Linked DNA regions of Microlunatus soli. The protein of the gene in region 1 interacts with the protein of each later gene in a pairwise test. Links are inferred from orthologs where the notes say so. Each region holds a gene or a part of one and is shown in the gene's direction. Other genes may lie near its edges.

Region 1 (15,095 bases):
GGTCATCGGCGCGGGCGTGTCGAAGGTCATCTTCAGCGTCAGGTCGTCGACGGCCTCGATCTTGGCAATTTCTCCCGAACCGGAACGGGCGTCATCCGGCGGCACCTGGGCCATCTTGCCGGGCAGCACCAGCTTCTCCCACCAGAACATGATGTCTGCCGTGGTCCAGGGTTTGCCGTCCGACCATTTCAAACCCTTGCGGAAATTGAAGGTCCACTCACTGGCGTCGTCGTTGCTCTCCCAGGACTCGGCGAGGCCTGGGCCGATGTCCTGGCCGTCGTTCAGATAGCGGAGCATCGAGTGGCCGTAGAAGAACTCACGATCGGACGCGGACTTCGCGGCGCCGGTCGTGGTGACCGTGTTCATGTTCAGCTTGCCGCCGTACTTGCCCGGTTTCACCCACTTGTGCGGGATCACGTACGGGTTGTCCGGCAGTCGTTCCTCGACCGGCGGCAGGTCCTTCAGCGACGGTGACTGTTGGAACTTCTTTGGCTTCGGCAGTGCCTTGGTGGCCGATCCCTTCGCCTGCGAACCGCCGCCGGAGCTGCCACCGCTGGACGATCCTCCGTCGCCGTTACTGCAGGCCGCCAGCACCGCGGCGCCGCTGACGGCTGCCGCGCCGTAGAGGAACCCTCGGCGGGTGAGCTGGGAAGTGGTCATCATTGGTCCTTCCGTGTCCTGAACACCGGCTCGTTCCGGTCGGGACCGAGCCAGCCGCTGCGATACGCCCTCGCGCGAGCGGCGGGAGCATGGTTCACCGACGATAGCGCCATGTCACCCCGCAATCCGTTAACGTCCGGGCAGGTTTCAACTCCTGACACGGCCGCCGGCCGAGATGATCATCAGCTCTGTTGCCGCGTAGGGCGCCTGCTCACAAGGCCGCGTTGAGCAGCAGTACGATCAGGTTGCATCATGACTGATCACATCGTTGTCGGTATCGACGGTTCCCCGACCAGTGCGAAGGCTCTGGGCTATGCAGCGGCAGAGGCGTCGGCATCCGGCGCCGAGCTGGAGATCGTGCACGCGCTGAATCTGCCTACGGTCGTCGACTTCTCCGGGGTCCAGTTGACAGCTCCGCAGATCGACGGTCTGCAGTCCTATGCCGAGGAGTTGCTCGCCGGCGCGAAGACCTGGGTCGCCGAGCGGCATCCTGACCTGACCTGCCGCACCCGGTACGAGGTGGGTGCGCCGACCGCGCTGTTGATCGAGCTGTCCAAGACCGCCACCGCGTTGGTGGTCGGCAGCAGGGGTGTCGGTGCGGTCGAGGGCGCCTTCCTGGGTTCGGTCAGCTCCCGGCTGGCGACCGAGGCGCACTGCCCGGTCTTCATCATCGGCGCCGGTGATCCGACACCGGCCAGCGGCCCGATCGTCGTCGGGGTGGACGACTCCGATTTCAGCGTCGCAGCTGCAGCTTTCGCCCTGCGAGAAGCGGTTCGTCGCAACACAACGGTCCGTGCGGTCACCGGCTACCGGGTTCCGGTGCTGGCCGTGCCGACCGAACCGGACCTGATCACCGCGTTGCAGGAGTCGGAACGGGCCGAGGCCGACAAGGTCATCGTCGAGGTGATGCGGCGGGCCCAGTCGGACAGCACCGCATCGGTGCCGGTCGAGACGGTCACCGTCGACGGTGGTGCCTCGGATGCGATCCTCAGCCAGGCGACCGACGCCCAGCTGATCGTCGTCGGTTCGCACGGCCGCGGGCTGATCGGTCGGCTGTTGCTCGGATCGGTCAGCCGCCGCGTGCTGCAGGACGCGGACCGGCCGGTGGCGGTGGTCAACGTCTCCGAATCCGATCCACAGCAATCCTGATCGGCCGGACGTGCCCGCGCGCCGTGCCGTCATCGGCTGGACTGCCGGGCTGATCGTCGCCACCGCCGCGGCCCTGCTGGCAACGCTCGGCCCGTACGGCGGGATCCTGCTACCGGCCGCGGTCCTGATCGCCGTGACCGCCGGGCGATGGTTGCAGCCGCTGCTGCCCGCGGTAGCAGCGATCGCGATCACCGATCTCATCGGGTTGGCGATCATGATCGTCGTCGAACCGACCCTGCTGCTGTCCCGCGGGATTTCCGGCCAACTTGCGGTGCTGTTCGCCGTCGCCGTTCCCTGGTGGTTGGGTCGACTGCGTCAGACGGTCGTCGTGCAGGCCCGCCGGGAACGTGCGTTGATCGACCAGCAGGCACGGATCAGTGAGCGGTCCTTGATCGCCGCCGACATGCACGACTCGCTCGGCCACGAGCTGGCGCTGATCGCACTCCGAGCCGGCGCCTGGGAGCTGGACCGTACGGCGTCGGACCGGCAACGCGAGGCGGCGGCGGCGATCCGGGACCGAGCGACCGCGGCGACCGATCGCCTGCATGTCGTCGTCGACCTGCTGCGGGACGGCGCACCGGAAGCGAGCTCGGCTCAGGACCTGGAGGCGCTGATCGACCGCGCCCGCCAGGCCGGCCTGCTGATCGCCGAGCCCCAGCTCGGCAATCGCCGGGACACGTGGTCGACCGTGACCACCCAGGCGGTGCACCGGGTCCTGCAGGAGACGCTCACCAACGCCGCCAAGCATGCACCGGGCAGTACGATCACGGTCACCATCGAGGATGCCGATGATCAACTCGACATCGCGGTGATCAGCACCGGTGGAGTCCGGTCGGCCGGCCGCTCGACGGTGAACCCGAACGGTGTCGGACCGGCGAACCGGTCGGGTCTCGGTCTGATCGCGCTGGACGAGCGACTGCGGCAGCTCGGCGGAACGTTCAGCGCCGAACCGCAGCGGGACGGATTCGCCGTCCGAGCAAGGATCCCGCGTCAGCCGGAACGGGAACGCAGCATCGACCCGCCGGCGACCATGACGACTCGGTTGGCGCGACGCCAACAGCGCCGCCGCGTCAGACGGTCGGCACTGCTGCCGGCGATCCTGGCGCTGATCATCGCCGCGGTGCTGTCCGTCGCTCACATCGTCACCTTTGCGCAGACGGCGCTGACACCGGACGACTTCGCCAAGATCAGCATCGGCCAACGCCGATCCGCGATCACCGACCTGCTGCCGCCGCGTGCCCAACCGGGGCCGACGCCGACCCTTTCGGTGCCGCCGGCACCGCCCGACGCACGCTGCGATTTCTACCTCGCGCGAAGCTCGGTGCTGGACTTCGCGTCGGACATGTATCGGATCTGTTTCACCGACACGGCGGCCTCGCCGGTGGTGGCGTCCAAGGACCGCCTGGTCCGTCAGGAGGCGTGATGACTGCAGCAGAGCAGCGGATCAGGGTGTTGTTGGCCGATGACGAACCACTGATCCGGGCCGGAGTCGGCGCCGTGCTGGCTACCGATCCGGCGATCGAGCTGGTCGCCGAGGCGGCCGACGGCCGCGAAGCGGTCGACGGGGCACGCAGCCATCGTCCCGATGTCGTCCTGTTGGACCTGCAGATGCCGGTAACGGACGGGCACGGCGCCCTGACGGAACTGATTCGGGTGATGCCGGAGATCAAGATCATCGTGTTGACCACCTTCGGCGCGGAGGAGAACATCCGGCGTGCGTTGACCGCCGGCGCCGCCGGCTTCCTGCTGAAGGCGTCCGACCCTCGCGAGATGATCACCGCCGTCCATGCCGTGGCCGACGGAGGTGCCTATCTGTCGCCGCGGATCGCCGGGACGGTGATCGCCGGCTACCGCACCGGCGCCGACCCGACGAAGACGCGTGCGGCCGATCAGGTCGGACGGTTGACCGAACGTGAACGCGAGGTCCTGACCCTGGTCACCGTGGGTCTGTCCAATGCCGAGATCGGCCGGAGGATGTTCATGGTCGAAGGCACGGTAAAGGGGCACGTCAGTTCCATCCTGACCAAGCTTGACGTCCAGAATCGTGTCCAGGCAGCGATCCTGGGCTATCAGGCGGGGTTGGCGGACGATCGCCCGTGACCGCCGAATCTGGCCGCAGCGGGGACTTGGGCAACCTCAGGCGTCCCGCAGCCAGAGTGCGAGATATCCGACGAGCTGGCCGACCGCAGCCCAACACCCCAAGATCAACAGTGCGGTTCCGGTCCCGTAGTCGCCGCCGTCCGGGGCCATCAGGACCGAACCGGCGGTGCCGGGCAGATAGAGCTGAGCGGTGTGCAGCCAGTCCGCGCTGGACACCTGGGTGAGCACCGGTCCGGCCAGCAGGAGCAGCAGTGTGACCAGGATGGTGACGATCGTGCTGCGCAGCACTGTGCCCAGTCCGATGATCAGCAAGCCGGTCAGAGCAAGGTATCCGCCGGTGCCGAGCACGGTGCGGAGCCGGTCGGCGGTGCTGGCGACGTCGACCTCGCCGATCATCCAGGACGCCGTGATCATTCCCACTGTTGCGAGCAGCCCGCCGAGGACAAACGACAGGATTCCTACGACGAGGGCCCGCGCCAGCAGTAACTGCCCACGGAGTGGTGTCGAGCGCAACGTCAGCCGGATCGCCCCACTTCCGTATTCCTGGGTGGTGAGCAGGATGCCGATCATCAGGACCGGCAGCTGGCCCAGGATGATCGCATCCGCGGCGATGCCGGCCGACGATGCGGTGATGTCGTAGCCGTTGGCCGCACTCGCCGCGATCGACGAGGCGACGATCACCGCGAAGGCGATGGTCAGCAGCACAGCGCCGAGCACCGCCCAGCCGTTGAAGCGGACGCTGCGAAGCTTGATCAACTCCGCATGGCCGGCGTGCCGGACCGCGGTCGGTGCGTGGGAGATCGTTGTCATCGTCGTGCCTTCCGTCGCGGGCGTCGGCCCGACGCCCGGGTGGTGTCAGCCGCTCCGTCGGTGTATTCGACGGCTGCGCCCGTGAGTTCGAGGTAGGCCTCCTCCAGCGTGGCGGCCTTGGTCGTCAGTTCGTGCAGCCTGATTCCGGTCCGATGGGCGAGGTCGCCGATCTCGGGCAGGCTCGCGCCGGTGATCACCAACTCGTCCGTGCTCGCTCGCTGGACGGTGCAGCCGGCGCCGACGAGCTCAGCTGCGAAGGTCTCCGGCTGCGGGGTCCGGACCCGGACGGCGTTCAGGGATGCTGCCTGCAGGACGTCCTGCAGTGGTGCGTCCGCGATCAATCGGCCGCGGCCGATCACAATCAGGTGATCCGCGGTGTGTTGCATCTCGCTCATCAGATGGCTGGACACCAGCACCGTGCGGCCCTCGGCCGCCAACGACCGGATGAACTCCCGGATCCACCGCACGCCGTCGGGGTCCAGACCGTTGACAGGCTCGTCGAGCAGCAGGATCTCCGGATCGCCGAGCAGCGCTGTCGCGATCCCCAGCCGCTGTGCCATCCCGAGCGAGAATCCGCCGGTCCGGCGGTTGCCGACATCACCCAGGCCGACCTGGTCCAGGACGGTCGCGACGCGGCGCCTGGAGATGCCGTTGCTGGCGGCCACCATCCGGAGATGATCGTGGGCTCGTCGCCCGGGGTGCGCGGTTGCGGCGTCCAGCAGCGCCCCGACGGTCCGGGTCGGGCTGGGCAGGGCGGCGTACGGACGACCGTCGATCGTCACGCTACCGGCGGTCGGTCGGTCCAGGCCGACGATCATCCGCATCGTGGTGGACTTGCCGGCGCCGTTGGGGCCGAGGAATCCGGTCACGACACCCGGCCGGATCGTGGTGCTGAGATCGTCGACCGCGACCCAGTCGCCGAATCGCTTGGTCAATCCGTCGATGGTGATCATGGAATCAACTCCGCTGTCGCTGTCAGGTCGACCGGTACCCGGTCGAGGATCGGTTCGGTGCTGCCGGTCAAGTGGGCCCGGAAGAACGCCCGCAGATAGTCGCGCTGCACGGTGAGTGATCTGCTCGGGTCGACGGTCCCGACCGCATCCCGTACAGCCTGCCGGTCAAGATCGACGTCGTCCGCGACCGCGGCAAGCACCGACGGGAGGTCGGTGAAGCTCAGGTGTTCGCCGTCGGGGAGATAGAGATTGCGCTTCCAGCCCCTCATCAGCTTCCAGTAGCCGGACCAGTCCGGAGCCTCCCGGTAGGTGTGCCGTCGGCCGGAGTCTCCGTCGTTGCCGGCTCCGACCAACAGGAACGGGGTTGTGGTCGTGGCAGTCGGATCGCTGCGATATTTCTCGCCCATGCTTCCGTCCAGGTTCGCTCCGGCCCGTACGCGGTGGTCGGTGCGGATCAGCTCGGCCGAGGCGAATCCTCCGATCGAATGCCCGAAGACGCCGATCCGGTCCAGGTCGAGCTGCGCCGCCAAGCCGGCCGGCAGGTCGCGCTGTTGGACGTCGGGGTTGGCGCCGGTACGGATCCGGCCCAGCTGGTCGATCATGAATCGCAGGTCACGGACGCGCTCGGCCAGGGCCTGCTTCATGTCCACGCCGTGTGCCGGCATCCGAAGCCCGTCGGGAAACTCGACCGGGGCCTGATAGGTGCTGTCCACAGTGACGACGATGAAGCCGTGGCTGACCAGATCCTCGACGAGCGTGGTGCCGATCGCGCGGGGCAACCCGCCGCCGGGTGAGTAGATCAGCACCGGCCGCGGACCATGATCGACAACCGCGGCTCGGGTCTGGGCGTGCGACACCGCACCGCTGAAGTCGACAGCATCCTTGGCAATCCCCAGCTCGCCCGTCGTCTGGTTGAACCAGGAAGCGATCCGCGGTGTCAGGTACGGCGTCGCCGGCAGACCCGCCCGATGGCGGGCCGGATACCAGATGTTGATCATCAGCTCCCGTAGCCCGCCGTTCTCGGCCCAGGGATCGGTCCGGGCCCGGTCCACCAGTTGCATCTCCAGCGTCCCGATCTGCTCCGGACCGGTCGGCGCCGGCAGTGCGAACGGCACCGGGCCGCCCGGACCGGCGGGTGAACTGTGTGCGACGGCTCGGGGGAGCCCGATGACGGCGGCGATGATCATGACAGCGGCTGCTACTGCTGCCACCAGTGCGCGCCGGCGCGGGTGCGGATAGTGCGGATCGATCTGCAGAGGAGTTCGGGTCACGTCATCACTGTGCCGGTCCGGACGCCGGCAGGGCACCGGTCGATCGGCAACAACCACCCCTGACGAAAGTAGGGGGTCGGCGCGGGGGAGGCGTCGATCCGGCAGCGATCAACTGGTGAGATGCCCGGCCCCGGCCCCCGATCTAACAAGTTAGGCTACCCTTAGTAGATCGAGGAGAGGTCGATGGGGTCGATTCGTGAAGGGCTGCGTGCACTGGCGAGGTCCGCCGATGCGCAGATCCTGTGTGAGGTCGAGTTCGAGGGCGTTCGGGAACGGTCCCCGCATTTCGTCCGGGCGTCGATCCGCGGAGCGGGACTCGCCGGCTACCGCACCCGACTGCCCGCCGACGCCTTCAAGTTGATGTTGCCGGCCGCCGGTTCGGGCAGCGTCACGCTGCCGACCCGTGGCGCCGACGGGCTGCCGAGTTGGCCCGACGGTGTCGAGCCGCCGGTGGCCCGGGCCTTCACTGTCCGGGAGTATGACGCCGACGCGTCGCGCATCGTCTTCGACGTCGCGATCCACCCCAACGGCCTGGCGATGACCTGGCTGCGGCACGCCGTCCCGGGTGATGTCGTCGGGCTGGCCGGGATCCGCCACGACTTCGCCGTCGGTGATGTTGATCACCACCTGGTGATCGCCGACGCCAGCGCGCTGCCGGCCGCCGCAACGATCATCGAGTCATTCGGCAAGGGCACCGACGCAACCGTCTTCCTTCAGGTCGAGTCCGAGGCCGACCGGGTCGATATCCCAACACAGGAAGGGATTCAGATCGAATGGGTCGTCTCCCCGCCGTGTCGGGGCGACGGCACGCCACTCGAACGTGCCGTACGCGCCACACCTCGACCCGAAGGTCGGATCCAGGCCTGGATCGCCGCCGAAGCGGGCGTCGTCCGGACGTTGCGCAGCTTTGTCCGTGATCACTGGGGAGTTCACCGCGACGACCTGCACGCCGTCGCCTATTGGAAGTCGGGCCGCACCAACACCGAGACCGATGTGGATGCCGCCCGGCGCTACACCCAGGCGATGGCCGACGGGCTGGATCTGAGCGATCCCGTTGTCGTTCAGGAACTCGAATTCGCCTGACTTCGGACGAGTTCCATGGGTCGATAGCTGGTGTCCAGCCGCCGTCGGCGCCGCCCTCACCTCATGGGTGTTTTCTCAGTAGGTGTTGCGATATCGCCCCTTCACCGGATGTTCTCGGGGCGATTCGGTAGCAGGTGAGGGCGATGTCGCCGGGGTTTGCGGAACGGGTGTGGACTTGGCCTTGCAGCCCGCGGTATTCGGCGCCGGGTGCGCAGATGCCGACCGCATGGTGACCGGCGGGTCAGCCGTGCGGGAGGATGCGCTCCGCCGCAACAGTCAGGACCAACCGGACTTGATCACGGCCGCCGTGCCACGAGTAGGGCTGTCCGGTGTATTTGTGAGCGAGCGCCTCGATGCCTTCGACGCCGCCGTCGGTGCTGACCGACAGCACCCGTCCTCTGATCGCGAAGTAGCGGTGTGGGCGGTCCGGGTCGGCGATCGTGACGGCAACCCGGGGATCCCGTTCGATGTTGCGGACCTTCCGATAGCCCTCGACCGTATTGATGATGATGTTCCTGCCGTCGGTGTCCACCCAGGTCTGGGTCAGCTGCGGCGAGCCGTCCGGCATGGTGGTGGCGAGGTAACAGATCGCCGGGCCACGCAGCAGCTGAAGCAGATCGTCGCTGAGATCCATGACGATCACCCTACGCGCGGAGGTCGGACCCGACCCAGTGATCATGGTCGGGGCACGGAGGTGCAGACTCAGTTCGGCCGTAAGCACGGCGATCAGTGCCGACCCGGGGCACTCGGCCGGATGCCTTCGAGTCCGAGCTGCGGCGACGCCGATCGTTGAGTCGTCCTCGACGGTCGGTGCTCGAGGTCGGCGATCTGTCGGCACCATCTGTCGTTCGTACGGCCCGCCCCCACGGCGCGAGATCGGCGGCGTCGTTGATCAACGTGGCGACCTCGGCGGCCGCCGCGTCTTCGCGCGACTCGCAAGGGCGGTGTTGCTGAGGACGACCGCTACTCCGGAGTCGCGATCAACGTCTCGGCCCTGTGCAACTGATGTCACCTCAGCCATCGGAACGACGTCGACCACCTCGAAGTTCGGCCGAGTGTCCAGTATTCACCGCCCCACCGCCATTCGCCGCCCGGAAGTTCGGCCGAGTGTCCAGAATTCGCGTCCGTACTGTCCGGTCCAGCTCGCGTCGGGTGTGCTGCGCCGACGTCTGGGCCCGCCGTCGTACGCCGCCGCGAAGTTCGGCCGAGTGTCCAGAATTCGCGATCTCAGGTCACTCGCCGCCTGGAAATTCGGTCGACTGTCCGAAGTTCGCGCCCCCACTTCACCGTCTGAGACCGCTCCCTTACGCAGCACTAAAGTTCGGTCGACTGTCCGAGGTCGCGAGGTCGCGGGCGCTCGGTCGCGACGTGCCCATGCTTCCCGGCGCCGTGTCGGAGATCAGGGGCTGATCACGGTGGGAACGAAGATCGCCAGGCTGCCGGCGCGAGGACGAAGGTCAGAAGCGAGTGCTGGGCGACCACGGGCCGCATCCGCCTCCTGTCCACCGTGTCCGGGTGCACGCGAGGGCGGGAGGAGCAGCCGGTCGGCTGCCGGAGCCGCATTGTGTCACGATGTCGTCGTGCTAGCCGATGATGATCTTCGCCGCCTCCGGGAACGGTTCACCGAGCTCGACTACACCGTCGACGCGATCGTCGCGCTGGTGGGTGCTGCCGAGCATGCCGCGCTGGGTCGGAACAACACCACCCCGGCCCGCCGCGCGATCGCCGATGATCATGGTCCGTTGGCGACGTTGACCAAACTCTGGCCGCTGCAGGCGACCGTACCGCTGGATGATCTTGACGCGGCGCTGCCGGGCCTGGTGCAGCCACTGTCGACCGCCGGGCTGGTCCGGATCGATCATGATCAGGCTCGCGCGCTGGTCGACCTGCGACCGTACGGCAGCGACGACGGCGCGTCCGGCTGGATCTTCTCCGATCTGACCCCGGGCCTGGACGGGCCGATGACGCCGGTCGCCGACGACTTCGTCCTCGGGGTGTCGCCGGCGTCGATGACCCTGGCCGAGCTGACGATGCGCCAACCCGTCGGCTCCGCGCTGGACCTCGGCACCGGCTGCGGCGTGCAGAGCCTGCACCTGGCCCGGCACGCCGACCGGGTCGTCGGCACCGACGTCAACCGGCGGGCGCTGGAGTTGGCGGCGGCCACGATGCGGCTCAATCAGGTCGACGTCGAGCTGCGCGAGGGCAGCCTCTACGAACCGGTGCCGGACGAAACCTTCGACCTGATCGTGACCAATCCGCCGTACGTGATGTCCCCGCCGGGGGACAGCCGGCTGACCTACCGGGAGGCAGGACTGGTCGGCGACGAGTTGGTGCAGCGGGTGGTGCAGGAGGGCGCCGCGCGACTCAACCCGGGCGGCAGCCTGCAGGTGCTCGGCAACTGGGCGCAACTGCGCGACCAGCCGTGGCAGGACCGGCTGGCCGAATGGGCGACCCGGACCGGTTGTGACGCCCATATCGTCCGCCGCGAGGTGTTGGACGCCTACGAGTACGTCGAGATCTGGCTCGCCGACGCCGGCCTGGTCGGGGCAGCGGAATATGCCGACGCCTATCGCCGTTGGTGTGACTACTTCGACCGACTGGGTATCGAGTCGGTCGGAATGGGGTGGTTGATGTTCACCAACGCCGGCCGCGAGCAGCCGGTGGTGACGATCGAGGACTGGCCGCACCCGGTCGAGCAACCGATCGGGCACGCCTGGGCTGCCAGAGTCGCCGCGGTCGACCTGGAACAGCGGCTGACCGACGCCGAGCTGCTGAGCCGACACTGGCAATTGGCGCCCGACGTACGACAGGAAACCGTCGGGATGCCCGGAGTTGCGGATCCAGAAGCTATCGTGTTGCGTCAGCAGCGCGGATTCCGACGAGCCGTACGCGCCGATACCGCTCTCGCCGGGGTGCTGGGGGCGTGTGACGGGGAACTGACGCTGGTTCAGATCTTCGGGGGTGTGGCGGCGATCCTCGGCCTGCAGGCCGAAGAACTCGCCGATGAGATGCTGCCGCAGATCCGTCGGCTGATCGTGGACAATCTGCTCGTCGAAGCGGGGACGGAACACGCGGTTTGACCGCACCCCATATATATAGACACCAGAGAGCTGAACACCGGCGACCACAGGGGTCGCAGGAGAGAGGACGCAGTGGCAGCAAACGGGACCGGACACCGTCTGGTGATCGTCGAGTCGCCGACCAAGGTGAAGACGATCGCCGGCTATCTCGGCGACGGATTCGTCGTCGAGTCATCCCGTGGGCATGTCCGGGATCTACCGACCGGCGCCTCCGAGGTGCCCGCGAAGTACAAGGGCGAGAAGTGGGCCCGGACCGGGATCAACGTCGACGACGGCTTCCAGCCGATCTACGTCGTGTCGCCGGACAAGCGCGGCACCATCAAGCAGCTGAAACAGGCGCTGACCGGCGCCGACGAGTTGCTGCTGGCCACTGACGACGACCGCGAGGGCGAGGCGATCGCCTGGCACCTGCTGGAGGAGCTCAAGCCGAAGGTCCCGGTGCGCCGGATGGTCTTCCACGAGATCACCAAGAACGCGATCAACGAGGCGCTCGCCAACCCTCGCGACCTGGACATCGACAAGGTCGACGCCCAGGAGACCCGCCGGATCCTGGACCGGCTCTACGGCTATGAGGTGTCGCCGGTGCTGTGGCGCAAGGTGATGCCACGGCTGTCCGCCGGTCGGGTGCAGTCGGTCGCCACCCGCTTGGTGGTGGACCGCGAACGCGAACGGATCGCGTTCCGCAGCTCCGCCTACTGGGATCTGGACGCCGTGCTGGACGCCGGCGAGTCCGCCGACCCGCCGCAGTTCCCGGCCCGGCTGACCCATGTCGGTGCTGCTCGGGTCGCTCAGGGCCGCGACTTCGATGATCGCGGCAACCTGAAGCAGAGCAACGACACACTGTTGCATCTGGACGAGACGAACGCCCGGCAGCTCGCCGGTCGGCTGGAGTCCGGTGCGTTCTCGGTCACCAGTGTGGAGTCCAAGCCCTACCGGCGGAGCCCGTACGCACCCTTCCGCACCACCACGCTGCAGCAGGAGGCGGGCCGCAAGCTCGGCTTCACCGCCCAGCGCACGATGTCGGTCGCCCAGGATCTGTACGAGGGTGGCTTCATCACCTACATGCGTACCGACTCCATCACCTTGTCCAGCTCGGCGATCAGCGCCGCTCGCAACCAGGTGCAGCGACTGTTCGGCGACGCGTACCTGCCGGAGAAGCCGCGGATCTACGCCAGCAAGGTGAAGGGCGCCCAGGAGGCGCACGAGGCGATCCGTCCGTCCGGTGAGTCCTTCCGGACCCCGGCTCAGACGGGTCTCCAGGGTGACCAGTTCCGGCTCTACGACCTGATCTGGAAGCGCACCGTCGCCTCCCAGATGAAGGATGCCGAGGGCAACACGGTCACAGTCAAGATCAACGCCGTACCGACCGAGGGGGAGGCCTGCACCTTCGTCGCCTCCGGTCGGACGATCACCTTCCACGGCTTCCTGAAGGCCTACGTCGAGTCCCGCGACGACAGCTCGGCCACCGATGATCAACAGACCCGGCTGCCGAATCTGACCGAAGGACAGTCGCTGCGCCCCGAGGAGGTCACTGCTTCGGGGCACGAGACCAAGCCGCCGGCCCGCTACACCGAGCCGTCGTTGGTGGCCAAGCTCGAAGAGCTGAACATCGGCCGGCCGTCCACCTACGCGTCGATCATCCGGACCATCACCAGCCGGGACTATGTGTTCAAGAAGGGCTCGGCGCTGGTCCCGACCTGGCTGGCGTTTGCCGTCACATCCCTGCTGGAGAAGCATTTCCCGCGGCTGGTCGACTACCAGTTCACCGCCGGCATGGAGGCCGAGCTGGACAAGATCGCCGATGGTGATCTTGAACGACTCGCCGTGCTGAAGGACTTCTACTTCGGCCGGGGCGATCAGGAAGGTCTGCACAAGCTGGTCACCGAGCTCGGCGACATCGATGCCCGGGCGCTGTCCACCTTCGGGATCGGTGACCTTGATTCCGGGATCGTCGCCCGGGTCGGCCGCTACGGCACCTATGTCGAGGACAGCGAGGGGCGGCGGGCATCGGTCGCCGATGATCTGCCGCCCGATGAGCTCACCGTTGATCTTGCTCGGGAATACCTCAGCAAGCCGATGGGCGAGGAGCACGAGCTCGGCGTCGACCCGGACACCGGCCATCAGGTGGTGGCCAAGAACGGTCGCTTCGGACCGTACGTGACCGAGGTGCTGCCCGAGGGCAGCCCGAAGGGTGCCAAGCCGCGGACCGGATCGCTGTTCAAGTCGATGAGCGTCGAGGACGTCACCCTGGAGCAGGCGCTCCGGCTGATGAACCTGCCGCGCGTCGTCGGCAAGGACGCCGAGGGGGTCGAGATCACTGCCCAGAACGGCCGTTACGGCCCGTACCTGAAGAAGGGCACCGACAGCCGCTCGCTGACCAGCGAGGAACAGATCTTCGACATCACCGTCGAGGAGGCGGAGAAGATCTACGCCCAGCCCAAGCAGCGCGGTCGGGCAGCGGCCAAGCCGCCGCTGAAGGAACTCGGTGACGACCCGGCGACCGGCAAGCCGATGGTGATCAAGGACGGCCGGTTCGGCGCCTACGTCACCGACGGTGAATACAACGCGACCCTGCGCCGGGACGACTCGGTGGAGTCGATGACCGCCGAACGGGGCGCAGAACTGCTCGCCGAGAAGCGGGCCAAGGGACCGGCGCCGAAGAAGCGCGGAGCCAAGAAGTCGACGGCGAAGAAGACCGCCGCGAAGAAGACGACTGCCAAGAAGGCTCCGGCCAAGAAGGCCGCCGCGAAGACGACCACGGCCAAGAAGACGACGGCGAAGAAGGCGGCCGGCAGCTCCTCATCGAGCTCATGACCGCGCAGGTGTGGCGGTTCGACCTGCCGTACACGACCGAACCTGCACGACTGGACAACGTCGAGCTCGGGCTGCCACGACCGGTGGCCCGAGCCGGCCGGGACGCTGCGTACGCCGCCGAGGTCACGTTGCTGGACGTCGCCGACCATCGGCTGATCCGGTCCGGGATCGAATTGGCGCATCGGGTCATCGAAGGGCGCGGCGACTGGTACCTGCGAGCCCCGAGCTGGCATCCGCTGCTGCCGGACGAACTGGTCGAGCCGTTCGGCAAGGGTGATCTCCCCGAACGGCTCAGTGACCTGACGATGCCGTTCCGGCGTCGGGGTGCGCTCGGCCCGGTCGCGGCAATCAGTCATCAACGCCAGTCCTTCGAATTCCGCAGCGGCGACGAACCGACCGCGGTGCTGCGCGACGACCGGGTCACCGTCCGCCGTGGCGGGGTCACCACGGCCCGCTTCCGGGAGGTCCGGATCGAAGCCGGTCCAGCGGGGCTGAAGTCGAACCAACAGGAGTGGCTGATCGGTGCCCTGGAAGCCAGCGGCGGCACCCTGGTCGAGGAGTTCCCGAGTCTGGCGCAGCGGATCGGCACCCCGGCCACCGGGCTCACCGACTATCCCGCCCCGCGTCCGATCGAACCCGACGCGGGCTTCGAGAACTTCATCGAGTCGGTGGTGGCCGGCCGGCTGCTGGAGTTGGTCACCGCCGACCTCGCCGGCCGGTCCGGCGCCACGACGGCCGCCGATCAACTGGCCCGTGCCGTCACCGGGTTGCGCGCCGAGCTGACCGGTCTGGCCAGCGCCCTGGAGCCGGACTGGTTGGTCGAGCTGGACGAAGAGCTGGGCTGGCTGTCCGGTGCGTTGGTCGAGGTGGTCGTGGAGGACGGCGACCAGGAGGGTCGGCTGCGGTCGGTGCTCCGCCGTGAACGGTATCTGCACCTGCTCGACCTGCTGGTCGGTGCCGTCCGGGGGCCACGGGTCGACCCGAACTCCTCCGATCTACCCGCGGCGGAGACGCTGATCAGCCTGCTGGACGACGCCGTGCAGAAGTTGATCATCGTCGCCGGCCGGCTGACCGGTGAGTCTGCCGGCTCGATGTGGGCCGACGCGGCGGTGGCTGCCGAGGAGGTCAGCCGGCTGTCCCATCTGACCCGGATGGTGGTGTCCAAGAAGCATCGT
Region 2 (14,579 bases), 230 kb from region 1 along the record:
CGATCTGGCGACCCAGCGGTCGGTGTTGAAGTCGCTCGCCGAGCAGCGAGTCGCCGGCGTGATCATCATCCCAGCGCTGCACTCAGACGGATCCGACCTGCACCCTGCGGGCGATCGATTGCCGACGCTGGTGCTCTACCGGAGCTTGCGCGATTCGACACTGCCCTCCGTCGGGACGGCCGACGACACGATCGGCAGTATCGGTGCCGGACATCTGATCGGTGATCATCAATGTCGCCGCGTCGGCTACTTCGGAGGCGAGCTGGCAGCGACCCCGCGCGTCGAGCGCGAGCGGAGTTTCCGCGCGGCGGCTACCGGAGCAGGGGTGGAGATCGACGAGAGCTGGACCGCGCCGTTGCCGGCCGACATGCGCAGCGCGCATCGAGTCGCCCGGCAGTTGCTGGCTGCCGGCCCGCCACCGGACGGCATCCTCTGTCACAGCGACCAAGTTGCCTATGGCCTGTTGAAGGCGATGGCCGAACACGGGTTGGACAGCACCCACTGCGCTGTGGTCGGCATCGACGACCTGCAGGCCTCGAGCATGTGGACCCCCTCGGTCTCCAGCGTCGCCGTCCACCCGGTCGATCTGGGACGGGTCAGCGGGCGGATCCTGCTGGACCTGTTGGGCGAGAGCGTCTCGGGCGACCGGACGGTGCCCCGACCGGTTCTGCACCGACGCTCGTCGTGTGGTTGTCGGGCCGACTGATGAGCGCAACGTTGTCCTGAGCCATCCGACGCGGCCGCGGTCGGGTGGACGCCGGCCGTGGTGGGGCGGAAGATGGGACGCGTACACCCGCTACCGGCAGGAGGAACGCTGTGAATCCGACGTCGCCCGAGGAACTCCGAGCGCTGGCACGTAAGAACCTCGTCCCGCACTTCACCCGAGCCGAGGCCTGGCGGTCGGCCGAACTGCCGGTGATCGACCACGGGGAGGGCTGCTACGTCTACGACGACGGTGGGCGGCGCTATCTGGACGGTCTGTCCGGGCTCTTCTGCGTCAACATCGGGCACGGCCGGACCGACATCGTCGCCGCGGCGATGAAGCAGATGGAGAAGCTGCCCTACTGGCCCAACTGGGGAGCCGCGCACCCGTCCGCGATCGAGGCGGCCGCCAAGATCGCCGAGCTGACTCCGGGCGATCTCGACCGGATCTTCTTCTCCAACTCCGGATCCGAGGCGGTGGAGTCGGCGATCAAGTTCAGCCGGCAGTACCACCGCAGCCAGGGGCAGCCGGAGCGAACCGTGATCATCGCCCGCGAGATGGCCTATCACGGCGTCACGATGGGTGCGCTGGCCCTCACCGGGATCCCTTGGTACAAAGAGCCTTTCACGCCGGTGATGCCCGACGTCCGGCACTTCCCGAACACCTTGGGCGAGACGATCCCCGAGGGTGGCACAGCGGCTGATCTCCCGTCGATCGCAGCCCTGAAGTCGATCATCGACGAGGTCGGCGGGGACAAGGTGGCGGCGATCTTCGCCGAACCTGTCCAGAATTCCCAAGGCGCCCTGGTCCCGCCTGACGGCTATTGGCAGGAACTCCGGGCGATCTGCGATCAGCACGGCATCCTGCTGGTTGCCGACGAGGTGATCTGCGGCTTCGGCCGGGTCGGAGACTGGTTCGGCACCGCACGCTTCGGCGTCGTACCGGACATGATCACCTTCGCCAAGGCGGCGACGTCGGGGTATGCCCCGTTGGGCGGGATGGCGATCCGTACGCCGTTGGTCGAGGCGCTCTGGGATTCCCCGGACGGCGGATCCTTCTTCCACGGCAACACCTGGGGCGGCCATCCGGTCGCCACCGCCGCGGCCGTGGCCAACATCGACGCCATGATCGAGATGAACGCGGTCGGCAACGTCCGCGAACTGGAGTCGCACTTCCGGGCCGGCCTGGATCAGGTCCGCGATGCCCATCCGACGGTCGCCGACGTCCGCGGCACCGGCTACTTCTACGCCATCGAGTTCACCGCCGACCGCGAGTCCGGCCGGTCACTCACCTCCGATCAGGCGCAACAGATCGTCCGCACGGTGCTGCCGACCGCCATGCGCGAGGCCGGTTTGCTCACCCGCCCCGATGACCGTGGTGCCACCATGCTGATCCTGGCCCCGCCGTTGATCGCCGACAGCGCCGTCCTGGACGAGCTTGTCGGCCAGGTCGATCAACTGGCCACCGCAGTGGACGCCTTCGTCGGTTCCTGAGCTCGTCGTTCAGGGGCGGGCGGTGAGCTGCAGCTGCCGGCGGAGTTCGGGTGAGGCCGACCGCAGCCACTGCTCCACCCCGAAGATGTGGGTGGTGACGGCGGCACTGACCACGGCCGGCATCCGGGCCCGCAGTGCCCGGACGATCGCCCGATGCTCGGCGGTGGTCCGGGCCAGCGCGTGCGCCTCGGTGCTGCCGCGCCACAGTCGGGCGCGTTGGATCGGGCCGGCGATGCTGTCCAACAGCGACGTCAGCACCGGATTGCCCGAACCGGCGACGATCATCTTGTGGAACTCCAGATCCGAGGCGACCAGTTCCTCGACGCTCGGATCCTCGCCGAGCCGGTCCAGATGGGCATCGAGCTCATCGATCTCGGCGTCGGTCAGCCGGACACAGGCCATCTCGCTCGCGGCCGGCTCCAGGATCCTGCGGACCTCGAGGAAGTGCAGCACCTCGTCGTCGCGATGGAAGTCCACGACGAAAGCCATCCCGCCGAGCAGCATCACCGAGTCCAGGCTGGCGACGTAGGTCCCGTCGCCTTGCCGGACGTCGAGCACGCCGAGCATCGACAGCCCCTTGACGGCTTCGCGCAGCGAACTCCGGGACAGACCGAGCCGATCGGCGAAGTCCGCCTCCCGTGGCAGCCGCTGCCCCGGAGCCAGCTCGCCGCTGATGATCATCTGCTTGATCTTCTGGACCGCGACATCGGTCAGGGCAGGCGAGCCGTCGACCCTCGGCTTTCGCATCGTTGAGACCGCCACTTCTTCCATCGGCGCCAGCAGCACGGCCACAAGACATCCGACCAATGGTCCGACGATACTGACAGCCATCAGAGGACTTGTCCAGCCTTGGGATACTTCGATGCCATGCGCGCGCAGAAAATCGGATGTATCGCTTGCGCTCCTCAGCAAATCATCCGATCATTGTGCCTGGGATTGGTCGCCCCAGTCGCAGTGGTGCCTGGCGTGCGTCGTGCCGATTGCCTCAAGGAGGAGGAACGAGATGACAGGAAGATCCAACGAGAAGCTGCGGCTGTCCCGGCGCGCGCTGCTCGCTGCTGGTGCGGCTGGTGCGGCCGCCTTCGGTACGCCGCTGCTCGCGGGCTGCGACTCCTCCGGCGGCGGTTCCGGACCCAAGGGATCGAAGCCGACGATTCCGCCGATGGAACTGGGCCCGGAGGTCAAGGGGCCGGTTTTCAAGTCCGGCTACGTCGGGCCGCGGGCCCGGGAGAAGAAGCCGTTCGGTGACGGCAAGAAGACCTTCCGGATCGTCGTGCCGCAGGACTCGCAGACCGTCGGCGACTGGAACAAGAACAAGACCACGGCGTGGTTCGAGGAGCGAACCGGAGTCAAGGTCAAGTTCGAGGCAGTGTTGATCACCAACCCCAACGGTGGCGACGACATGACCAAGATCAACGCGATGCTGTCCGGCGGCGACCTGCCGGACGCGTTCATGGGCGTCCCCTTCACCACCGCGCAGGTCTCGCTCTATGGTCAGCAGGGCCTCTTCCAGCCACTGGACGATCTGATCGCGACGTACGCACCGGAGACCCGGCAGGCGATGAAGGACTATCCGGACCTGCGCGCTCTGAAGGCCAGCAACGACGGCAAGCTGTATCAGATGCCGGGCGTCAACGACTGCTACCACTGCCGCAGCAGCAACGGCCGAGCCTGGATCAGCCAGACCTACCTGGACAAGGTCGGCGCGAAGATGCCGACCACCACCGAAGAGCTGCGCCAGGTGCTGCTGGAGTTCAAGGGCAAGAACCCGTCGGGCAAGAGTGGCTTCGTGCCGTTCGCCTCGGGTGTCAACAACGCTCTGGATCCGTTCTTCATGCAGCCGTTCCTGTACACCCCGGGTGGTGACCAGAACGGCGGCTGGATGCGGCTGAACAACGGCAAGGTCGAGTTCACCCCGAATCTGCCCGAGTGGCGCGAGGCACTGAAGTATCTGCGTCAGCTCGGCGACGACGGTGTACTCACCGCACAGAACTTCTCGATGAGCGACACCGAGCTGCAGACCGCCGGCAACAAGGGCATGATCGGCTTTGCTCGCGCCTACTGGTGGGGATCCTTCTTCAACCCGGTCACCCTCGAGAAGGATGCGCCGTGGCGTGACTACGTGGCGGTTCCGCCGCTGAAGGGCCCGAACGGCAATCAGGTCGCTCAGTGGGACTACTACGGCTTCAGCACTAACGGGCTGCAGATCACCAGCGCTTGCAAGAATCCCGAGATCCTCGTCCAGTGGTCGGACTATCAGATGGACCTGGAGTCGATCATGTGGATGTACGACGGCATCAAGGACAAGAACTGGTTCTGGGCCAAAGAAGGCGCCGACGGGATCGACGGTGGGCAGGCGCTGTTCCGCGACGTCCAATGGCCGGCCCCGGAGGGCCAGTCCTGGAATCAGTACGCGACGATGTACCGCTCGCTGGACTTCCGCGGAGGGCAGCAGGTCAACCCCAAGGAGCCGACGTATGAAAAGGGTCTCTACGACGCCGGCCGACTCTACGAACCGTTTGCCCAGAAGAAGGAGATGCAGCTTCCGCCGGTGATCATCCCCGACGAGAGCGCGGCCCAAGTGGCCGATACCGCGACCTCGATCCAGCAGCAGGTCAAGCAGGGGCTGTCCCAGTTCGCGCTGGGCAAGAAGGACATCAACAAGGATGCCGACTGGCAGGGCTACGTCGATGCGTTCAAATCCATGGATCTCCAGGGCTACCTGGACATCTACCAGAAGGCCTACGACTCCAGGCCGAAGTGATCATGAGGATCAAGGAACCCAAGGGCGACCGGGCCTACTACATCGTCAACTACTGCGTGTTGATCGTCTTCACGCTGATGGTGCTGTACCCGCTCGTCTACGTCCTGAGTGCGTCCTTCTCCAGCGCCGGCGCGATCGCCAACAACGAGGTGGTGCTCTGGCCCGTCGGCGTCACGGCGGATGCGTACAAGACGATCCTGGAGTCGCCGAACCTGGTGATCGGCTTTGCCAACTCCGTGCTGTACACGGTGGCCGGTGCACTGATCGGGACGGCGCTGACCCTGCTGGCCGGCTACGCGACGTCCCGGGACGATCTGCCGTTCCGTCGGTTACTGACCTTCTTCTTCCTGATCCCGGCGCTGTTCGCCGGCGGAATCGTGCCGACCTACATCGTGGTCCAGCAGCTCGGGCTGCTGGACACCCGGTGGGCGATCATCCTGCCCGGCGCGATGAGCGTGTTCAACGTGATCATCACCCGCACGTTCTACCAGATGAACGTGCCCAACGAGGTGTTGGAGGCGGCCAAGGTCGACGGCGCCAACGACTTCCGCTTCTTCTTCCGAATCGCACTGCCGCTGAGCAAGCCGATCATCGCGGTCAACCTGCTCTTCTACGGCATCACTCAGTGGAACGGCTGGTTCAACGCCTTCCTCTACACCACCGATCCGGGACTGCAGCCGTTGCAGCTGGTGCTGCGGGAGCTGTTGAGCCAGAGCGCGATCAACCCGTCCATGATCGGCAGCGGTGACGTCGCCGAGTTGCTCCGTCGCAAGGAACTCTTCGACAAGCTGAAGTACGCGATGATCGTCGTCGCGATGATCCCGCCGCTGATCGCCTACCCGTTCGTCCAGAAGCACTTCGTCAAGGGCGCGCTGATTGGATCCGTCAAATGACCACGACGTCCGTCGCCGAGCGCGACGCCTCGCCGAAGCACAAGCAGCGGCGCCGGCAGCCGACACGTCCGGATCAGGTCCGCAAGGCGCCCTTGCTGCGTCGGATGGGCCGGGCCTGGCAACTGTACGTGCTGCTGATCCCTCCGGTGGTGTTCTCGATCGTCTTCCTGTACTGGCCGATGTACGGCCTGCAGCTGGCGTTCAAGAACTACAACATCATGGAGGGCATCAACGGCAGCCCTTGGGTCGGCATGCAGTACGTGACGCAGTTCTTCCACAGCCATCTGTTCTGGCCGGTGATCAAGAACACCCTGGTGCTCAACATCTACGCGCTGCTCGCACTCTTCCCGTTGCCGATCCTGCTGGCGTTGCTGCTCAACTCGCTGCGCAACCAGCGCTTCAAGAAGACCGTGCAGTTGATCACGTACGCGCCGTACTTCATCTCCACGGTGGTGCTCGTCGGCATCATCCTGATGCTGTTCTCGCCGACCACCGGCGTGGTCAACCGGCCGATCGCGGCCCTGTTCGGGTCACCGGTGGACTTCCTGAGTGAGGGATTGTTCCGACACACCTACGTCTGGTCCGGCGCTTGGCAGACCCTCGGCTATTCGGCGATCATCTTCCTGGCCGCGCTGGCCGGTGTCGATCCGCAGCTGCACGAGGCGGCCCGGGTCGACGGTGCGAGCATCCTGCGCCGGATCTGGCACATCGACCTGCCCAGCATCCTGCCGGTCACGGTGACGCTGTTGATCTTGAACATGGGACAGATGCTGAGTGTCGGCTTCGAGAAGGTGTTGCTGATGCAGAACCCCAACAACCTGTCGGTGTCACAGGTGTTGGACACCTATTCGTTCCAGATCGCCTTCCAGTCCCAGATCCCGCAATACTCCTATGCCACGGCCATCGCCCTGTTCAAGGCCGTGATCTCGCTGATCCTCATCCTGCTGGCCAACTGGCTGGCTCGACGGGTGGCGAAGCAGGGACTGTTCTGAGCGTGAGAACCTGGAGGCATGCTCAACCGTAGGGAGTTCCTGGCCACCCTGCCGCGGCGCCGGCTCGCCGCCGGTGCGATCATCCGAGACCGGTCCGATCGGGTCTGCCTGGTCGAGCCGACCTATCGGGAGCACTGGCTGCTGCCGGGCGGAACCGTCGAGGCCGACGAATCACCCCGCAGCGGCTGCGCCCGGGAGGTCCTCGAGGAGCTCGGCCTCGATCTGACCATCGGGGCCATGCTCTGCATGGAGTGGGTGGCACCGGACGGCACCGACGATCCGCACGGAGCGTTGATGTTCTGCTACGACGGCGGTGTCCTCGACGAGTCGGTGATCGCGTCGATCGTCACGCCGCCGGACGAGCTGCACGGCTACCGGTTCGTCCCGGTGGCCGAGTTGGGCACCTACACCAATCAACGCAACCGGCGCCGGATCGAGGCCGCGGTCGCCGCGATCGGCGGACCGGTCGCCGAACTGGAACCGGCATGATCATCGTGGTCCGCCGAGCAGTCACCGGTCGACCGTGATCACCGGCTACACCACGATCGGCGCGGCCGTCGAGGCCGAAATCGAGGATCGCCGGTCCCGCTTCATCTGCCGGCTCGCCCCGGTCACGGACGAGGACGCGGCCCGGTCGGTGATCACAGCCGTCCGAGCCGAGCACTGGGACGCACGACACCACTGCACGGCATTCGTCCTCGGCCCGGACCGGTCGACCCGACGCAGCAACGACGACGGCGAGCCGGCCGGGACCGCCGGTGCACCGATGCTGCAGACGCTCGAGGGCGCCGACATCACCGACGTGGTCGCGGTGGTGACCCGCTACTTCGGCGGCACCCTGCTCGGGTCGGGTGGACTGATCAGGGCGTACGGGTCGGCGACCCGCGCGGCCATCGACCGGGCAACCCTGCGGCACTTCACGATCGGGGAACTCCTGGAGATCACCGCCGACCATGCGACCGCACCACGTTTGGACAATGATCTGCGGGAACGTGGTGTCGAGATCCTCGGGATCGAGTACGGCGCCCGGGTCACGCTGCGGATCGCCGTGTCCGCCGGTGAGCTGGACCCGGTGCGGTCGGCGATCGCCACCGTGAGCCACGGCGATGCCGTGGTCCGGTCGATCGGCACGGCCTGGCGCCCGGACTGATATCCGGCATCGCGGCCGACCCTGGGACGGCCCGACGGCTACCAGTCGTCGACACCGAAGAGTTTGCGGCCCAGGTCGCCCATCGCCGCCAGTTGATCATCGTCGTAGCTGTTCGGTGCCGGCTTGGCGCCGGCGCCCCAGGTCTGGTCCTCACGCACCCAACGAACGAAGTAGGCGACCCGGGCAGTGGAGTTGCGGTTGTGCGATGCGCCGTGCGGCATCAGGTGGTGCAGCAGGGCGAAGTCACCGGCCTCGCCGGTGATCTCGACACTCGTCAGGTGTTCGATCTGCTTCCAGTCCTGATGCAGATGCCGGCCACCCGATCCTGCTGCCCGGGCCTCGGCTTCGACGATCTTGTGACCCCCGGGCACCACATGGATGCCTCCGCCTCCTGCCTCGACGTCGGTCAGGTAGTAGCAGCCGCCGACCTGGAGCTCTTGCTGGTCGAAGGTGAAGTCGTCGGCGGAGGTCGGTACCGACGCGTCGAGATGCAGGGTCTGACTCAACGGCCGGTCGGTGTGCGCGTCGTTGCGGATCGTGATCCCCACCGACCCGTCCATCACCCGCAGACGGGTCGAGCCGAGCAGTTGGCTGGCGGCGCCGTACAGCTTGTCGTTGGTCATCAACGGCAGCAGGTCCGGGGTGTCGAAGGTCTGCCGCCCCGGGCCGGCCATCGGCTTGATCCGGCCGTCGTAGGACCCCCAGACCGCGGGGATCTCCAGGCTCGGCGGCATCATCGACAGGATGGACTGTCGGTAGCTCTCGGCGTCCTCGGCGGACAGGGCGCCCTTGATGATCACGAAGCCTTGCTCGTCGAATTCGGCGAGCTGTTCATCGGTCAGGACGGGAGGAGACGACAGCGCTGAGGTCATGGAACTCGAGGTTATCGCTGCCCGACCATGATCATCAATAGCCGCGATCGGCAATACTCAGGCCGAACCTCAGGACTCGGCGACCACCTTGTCCGCCAACCACTCCAGCAGCGGGCGCAATTCGGCACCGACCTGCTCGACCCGATCCAGCGCCTCGGCACCGAACAACCAGTCGTCGAAGCCGAGATGCCGGGCGGCGATCAGCGATCGATGCCGCAGCAGGTCCGCGCGCGGATGATCGGCCGGGTAGCCCTTCGGCACCCGTTTCATCCTGTCCCCCTTGATCTCGTAGCCACGCTCGACGAGGTCGTCGACGATCCGCTGCAGCCGGGCACCGGAACGACCGGCGACCGCTGCCCGGAACCGTTCCCGCTGCTCCGTCGACCCGTACCACCAGGCGCCCTGCATCGTCATCCCCTCGAACCCGAGCCCGACGCCGATCTCGATGTTCCGGTCGATCCTGATCGATGACGACTGGTTCTGCCACCACCACGCGGTCTTGCCGTAATGCCACACCGCATGGTCGGCATAGCTGGGGTCGCGATCCGCCAGCTCGTCCAGCAGCTGGATCATCGGGACCCTGACCAGCCGCTCGCGGTCGGCGCGGACCTCCTCCCGGACCGACAGCGGCGGATCTCCCTCGAGGCGAGCGAGCACGTCGAACGCCTCGCGCGGCCAGCCGTTGAATGCCATGGCTCGATCCTGGCAGCAAGCACCGACGGTTCGGGCGCACAGCCACGGCTCAGCTCCGAGGCCATCCGATCATTACTATTGACCGAGTGGACAATAAGCGCTCACTCGGTGCCGCCACCGGCATCGTGATCGGCTATCTCGGACTCACGCTCAGCACCCTCGCCGCGCTCGTGATCATGGCGGCAGCAGCACCCCGATACGCCACCACCGAAGCCTGGGTGCATGCGATCATCGTGGCCGTCTTCGCCGTCGTCCTCACCCTGCGCCTGCGAGCGGCACGAGCCGGTGACCGACGGGCTGTTCGCGCCGTCGGCATCATTGCCGCGGTGCTGCTGATCGCCAACCTGATCGAGGCTGCCACCGGTCTGTTCCCCGGCTGGATGCGGATCGAGATGATCGTCATCGCCGCGCTGATGGCCGTGCTCCTGGTGACGGTCGTGCGAGGCTCTCGACAAACGGTCGCCGAGCAGCGGTCGGGCAACTGATGGCAGCCGCACGGTCGGGCCCGCGACAACGACTCGGCGAAGACGAACGCCGCTCGCAGATCATCGACGGCTGCGTCGCGGCGCTGGCACGGCACGGGTATCGCCACACGTCACTGGCCCAGGTTGCGCTGGCGGCAGGTGTCTCCAAGGGACTGGTCTCGCACTATTTCAGCGACCGCGAGGCACTGATGGAACAGACCGCACTCGCCACCGTGAACGCTCTGCGGGACGACTTGGCGGCACGGATCGACACCACGGCACCGGTGGCGGAGGTGATCCGCTCGGCCTTGCACGAGGTGGTGGCGCTGGGCCGGACCCACGGCGCCCACCTGCGGGCGGTCAACGCGATCGTGCACAACCTGCGCCGGGCCGACGGCAGCCCACGCCTCGATCTGCATCTGTACGAGGAGACGTACCGGCAGCAGCAGGAACTGTTCCGCCGAGGGCAACGCTCCGGCGAACTCCGCGACTTCGACACTCGCGTGATGGCGGTCACCTACCAGGGTGCGATCGACACCATGCTCGCCTATCTGGCCTCCCACTCCGAGCAGGACGCCGACGAGTACGCCGATGCGCTGGCCGACCTGCTGATCAACGCGATCAGTCGCTGAGCGGAGAGGCGGCCGATTCTTCGGTGTTCGCCGCCGCTCCCTCACCGCACAAGCGGGCTACGCCTCGGAGAGCGTCAGTCGCCAGCGCAGTTCGCCCGATCGGTCGAGGACGGCGGCGGCCTCCGGGTCGGCGGCCGGTTCGGCGGTCCGCCCGATCATCGGCTCGATCCCGATCGTCCGGTATGGCGCGGCCGCGGGCCAGCCGTCCAGATTGCGCCAATACATCAACGAGGTCGACGCCTCACCGGTGGTCACTTCCCAGCGCAACCGGAGCCGGTCGGAACCGTCCACCACGACGACCTCGGCACAGTCGATGATCATCGCGTACGCCGTGCCGTCGACCGGTAGCAGCCGGCCGGCGTCCACGGCGCCGAGCTGCGGCCAGTAGCTCTGTTGCAGCGTCGGATGATCAAGGACTCGCATCGGTGGCCGGCCGGTGATCTCGATCCGTGCCTGCGGGCCGAGATCGAGCAGTGCGTGCACGGCGTGGGTGAATCGCAGGCCGGGCGATCCCTGGATCCGGTAGTCGATGGTGAGTCCGTCGGCGCCGGGGACGACGGTGCGCTGCAGGTGTGCTTCGGCGACGTCACAGCCGGCGCTCGACGGCCCCTCCGACGGTGTCCACGGGGCGGTCCACGCGGCCCCATGATCGGGAGCGCCGCGGACGGTCGGGAAACACTCCTCCGCCCCGCCGGCGTCGACGAAGTCCTGACCGCTGATCGCGATGTCGCGTGCCTCGTGGATCGCGGGATCGGGATGGCGCCACAGCCACTCGCGGTCTGCACTGCGCAGCGAGGTCCATCTGCCACCGTGCTGCAGATCGCTGCTGAGTCGAAGGGTCATCGCCCGCCCTCACCGGTGATCATCCCTGGCGTTCCAGGATGATCAGATCCGCATCAGGGGCCAGCACGGACCGGATCGGCAGTCCGACGGCCATCGCGTCGGCACCGCTGACGGTGTCGCCACCGACCCGGCGGTAGCGGGCGTCCGGGTCGAGACCACGCGGCCGCACCGTCTCGTCCCGGTCGGCGCCCGGCCGCAGGAACACGAAAAGACAGCTGCGGTCCCGGTCGCCGTACTCGAGCATGTAGATCGGGTCCTGCGGCGTGCCGTGCCGGTGGACGTCGCCGTTGTGCACGGTGCCGCGGATCTCCTTGTAGGTGGCGATCAGCTCCGCGGCGCGGCTCCGGGTCGCGCTGTCCCAGCCGAGCAGGTCCGATCCGACCCCGAGCACACCGGTCATCGCCACCGCGAACCGGAAGCCGAGGCTGGCCGGGTCATGGTCGAGTTCGTCCGGTTCGTCGGTGACCCAGGAGCTCATCACCGATGCCGGATAGCGACCGAGGAAGCCGTGTTGGATCGCGAGCCGGTCCCGCGGTCCGGTCTCGTCGCTGGTCCAGACGACATCGGTGCGGGCGAGGACGGCGTTGTCGATCCGGCCACCGCCGCCGGCGCAGGCCTCGACGGTGACGTGGGGGAACTCGGTCCGTAGCAGGTGCAACAGGGCGTAGTAGCCCAGTGTGTGTTGCACGCTCCATTGCCGTCCATGATCATCTCCGGGGCGGCCGCCGTCGCTGATCGGGCGGTTCAGGTCCCACTTCAGGTAGCTGATCCGGCTGTCGGCCAGGACGTCTCGCAGCATCTGGCCGACCCAGGCCAGCACCTCGGGTCGCCCGAGATCGAGGACGTACTGGTTGCGTCCGGTGAGCAGTGGCCGGTCCCCAGCACGGTAGATCCAGTCCGGGTGAGCGCGGAAGAGATCGCTGTCCGGGTTGACCGCCTCCGGCTCGACCCACAGACCGAAGCGCATCCCGGCCCCGGTCACCGTGTCGATCAACGGGCCCAGCCCGTCGGGGAACTTGGCCGGATCCGGGGTCCAGTCGCCGAGCCCTGCGCGGTCACTGGTCCGTCCGGCGAACCAGCCGTCGTCGACAACGAACACCTCGGCACCGAGTTCGGCGGCGATTCCGGCCAACCGGCGTTGATGATCGAGCTCGACATCGAACTCGGTCGCATACCACGAGTTGTAGACGATCGGTCGGTGATCAACAGCCTGGTTGCGGGCCAGCTGCCCACGTTGATACCGGTGCCACTGCGCCGCCATCGCGTCGGAGTCCTCGGCCGCGCCACGGATCCCCAGCATGGCGGGAGTTTCGAACGACTCCCCCGGCTCCAAGGTGATCACGCAGGTCTCGTCGTCGATGCCACCGGCGACCCGGACACGATCGGCGCCCGGCACCGCATCGACCAGCATCCGCCAGGAACCGCTCCAGGCCAGGGCGATCGAGTAGCTCGGCCTCGCGCTGCCTGCATCCCAGTCGTCCAGCGGCGCGACCGTGATCACCGGACTGTAGCGGTGCGAGGTGAAGCCCTGCCGGCTGCCGATCGACAGCTCACCCGACGGCAGCACGGCCCGTTGTTCGCCGAACTCGTGAGCCCAGGCACCTGCGAGATAGTCGATCCGGGCTCCCGGGCCGATCGGCAGCTGCCAGCCGGCACTGAACAGCCGCGGGAAGGTCAGCGATCGGCTGCCGGTGTTCTTGACGATCACCTTCTTGGCGACCACGTCATGATCACGACTGGTTTCGATCTCGGAGGTCAACCGCAGCTGTCCGGTGCTGTCGGTGTGCACGGCCCGCAGGATCGTCCGGGGACCGTCGGTGTCCAGCGTGACCTGGGCCGGGTCGAGTCGCAGCCGTGCACCGATCAGCCCGTCACCATGATCGACGATCAGCTCGGCTCCCCTGGTCTGCCGGGTGCCGGTCGCGGAGTACTCGGTCGGCACCGCGTCGATCTCCAGGTCGTAGTTGACCCACGGCATCTTCCACGGCTGTTCGTCACTCCGCTCACCCCAGCCGATCATGATCAGGCCGGTGCCGTCCGGTGACTCGGACACCGCATACTCGCTGCCGCGGGTCGGCAGCCGCCACACCCGTCCGTCTCGGTCGGTGCTGTCAGTCACTTGTTGGCTCCTACCAACAGTCCGGACACGAAGTGCTTCTGAAAGATGAAGAAGACGATCGCGGGCGGCAGTGCGGCGATGATCGACCCGGCGGCGACGACGTTCCACTCGCTGACGTAGCCGCCCTGCAGATTGAGCAGTGCCGCGGTGACCGGAAACTTGGTCTGGGTCCGCAGCACCGTCATCGCCCAGAGCAGGTCGTTGAAGATCCAGGTCGTTGCCAACGCGGCCAGCGCCGCCAATGACGGCCGGCACAGCGGCAGCACGATCCGCAGGTAGATCCGCCAAGGGCCGGCACCGTCGACCACCGCGGCCTCGAACACCTCCTGCGGAATGCTGCGCATGAAGCCGTGCAGCACGAAGGTGTAGAAGCCCAGCCCGAAGCCGACCTGTACCACGATCAGCGCGAACAGGGTGTCGTAGATTCCCAACCCTTCGGCGATCTTGGCGACCGGGATCAACAAGATCTGTGGGGGCATCAGGTTGCCCGCCAGCATGATCAGCAGGATCACCCGGCGGAACGGGATCCGAAATCTGCTCAGCGCGTACGCCGCCATCGACCCGAGCAACAGGCTCAGCACGACCGCCGACACCGTGACGATCACACTGTTCCCGAGGGCGTGTTTGGTGCCGGCGTTGAAGGCGGTGATGAAACCCTCGACAGTGAAGCTTCGCGGTAGGGAGGACAGTCCGTTCAACGACAGGTCGTCGAAGGAGCGGAAGGCAATCACGGTGACGAACACCAGTGGGCTGATGTACAGCAGCGTGAACGGGATCATGATCACGTGGAAGACCGGCGAGCGTTTGTTCGGGCCACGGGCACGGCCACGGTGGGTGGTGTCGGCTGCTGCCACGGTTGCCATCGCTCAGTCCTCCTGTCGAGACGCGCGGGCGAGATAGCTGATGATGAAGCCGACCGCGAGGACGAAGATCACGACCGCGATCGCCGAGCCGTAGCCGA

The links.
Region 2: the proteins of topA (region 1) and BLU38_RS11715 interact in binary tests that used the Escherichia coli proteins (3 or more experiments, as listed by UniProt). The link is inferred for Microlunatus soli from one-to-one orthologs.

What each region holds. Positions count from the first base shown.
Region 1 is NZ_LT629772.1:2,302,024-2,317,118, reverse strand. Bases 10,837-14,120 are described here. They hold topA (type I DNA topoisomerase), read left to right. Parts: upstream 10,837-11,178; coding sequence 11,179-13,920; downstream 13,921-14,120. Other genes in these bases: BLU38_RS10680 (hypothetical protein), read left to right, coding at 13,917-14,120; BLU38_RS31670 (DUF7059 domain-containing protein), read left to right, coding at 10,837-11,106. Also shown: BLU38_RS10735 (ABC transporter substrate-binding protein), read right to left, coding at 1-663; BLU38_RS10730 (universal stress protein), read left to right, coding at 913-1,809; BLU38_RS10725 (sensor histidine kinase), read left to right, coding at 1,820-3,232; BLU38_RS10720 (response regulator), read left to right, coding at 3,232-3,909; BLU38_RS10715 (ABC transporter permease), read right to left, coding at 3,946-4,719; BLU38_RS10710 (ABC transporter ATP-binding protein), read right to left, coding at 4,716-5,672; BLU38_RS10705 (alpha/beta hydrolase family protein), read right to left, coding at 5,669-6,943; BLU38_RS10700 (siderophore-interacting protein), read left to right, coding at 7,127-8,026; BLU38_RS10695 (TIGR03618 family F420-dependent PPOX class oxidoreductase), read right to left, coding at 8,268-8,660; more of BLU38_RS31670, read left to right, coding at 9,607-10,836; more of BLU38_RS10680, read left to right, coding at 14,121-15,095. UniProt on the Escherichia coli protein: Releases the supercoiling and torsional tension of DNA, which is introduced during the DNA replication and transcription, by transiently cleaving and rejoining one strand of the DNA duplex.
Region 2 is NZ_LT629772.1:2,523,538-2,538,116, forward strand. Bases 6,414-9,181 are described here. They hold BLU38_RS11715 (YigZ family protein), read left to right. Parts: upstream 6,414-7,368; coding sequence 7,369-7,995; downstream 7,996-9,181. Other genes in these bases: BLU38_RS11705 (ABC transporter permease), read left to right, coding at 6,414-6,845; BLU38_RS11710 (NUDIX domain-containing protein), read left to right, coding at 6,864-7,334; BLU38_RS11720 (phytanoyl-CoA dioxygenase family protein), read right to left, coding at 8,034-8,867; BLU38_RS11725 (DUF2461 family protein), read right to left, coding at 8,937-9,181. Also shown: BLU38_RS11680 (LacI family DNA-binding transcriptional regulator), read left to right, coding at 1-706; BLU38_RS11685 (aspartate aminotransferase family protein), read left to right, coding at 817-2,196; BLU38_RS11690 (FadR/GntR family transcriptional regulator), read right to left, coding at 2,206-2,943; BLU38_RS11695 (type 2 periplasmic-binding domain-containing protein), read left to right, coding at 3,200-4,960; BLU38_RS11700 (carbohydrate ABC transporter permease), read left to right, coding at 4,963-5,853; more of BLU38_RS11705, read left to right, coding at 5,850-6,413; more of BLU38_RS11725, read right to left, coding at 9,182-9,560; BLU38_RS11730 (hypothetical protein), read left to right, coding at 9,647-10,045; BLU38_RS11735 (TetR/AcrR family transcriptional regulator), read left to right, coding at 10,045-10,656; BLU38_RS11740 (hypothetical protein), read right to left, coding at 10,714-11,499; BLU38_RS11745 (alpha-galactosidase), read right to left, coding at 11,519-13,618; BLU38_RS11750 (carbohydrate ABC transporter permease), read right to left, coding at 13,615-14,481; BLU38_RS11755 (carbohydrate ABC transporter permease), read right to left, coding at 14,485-14,579.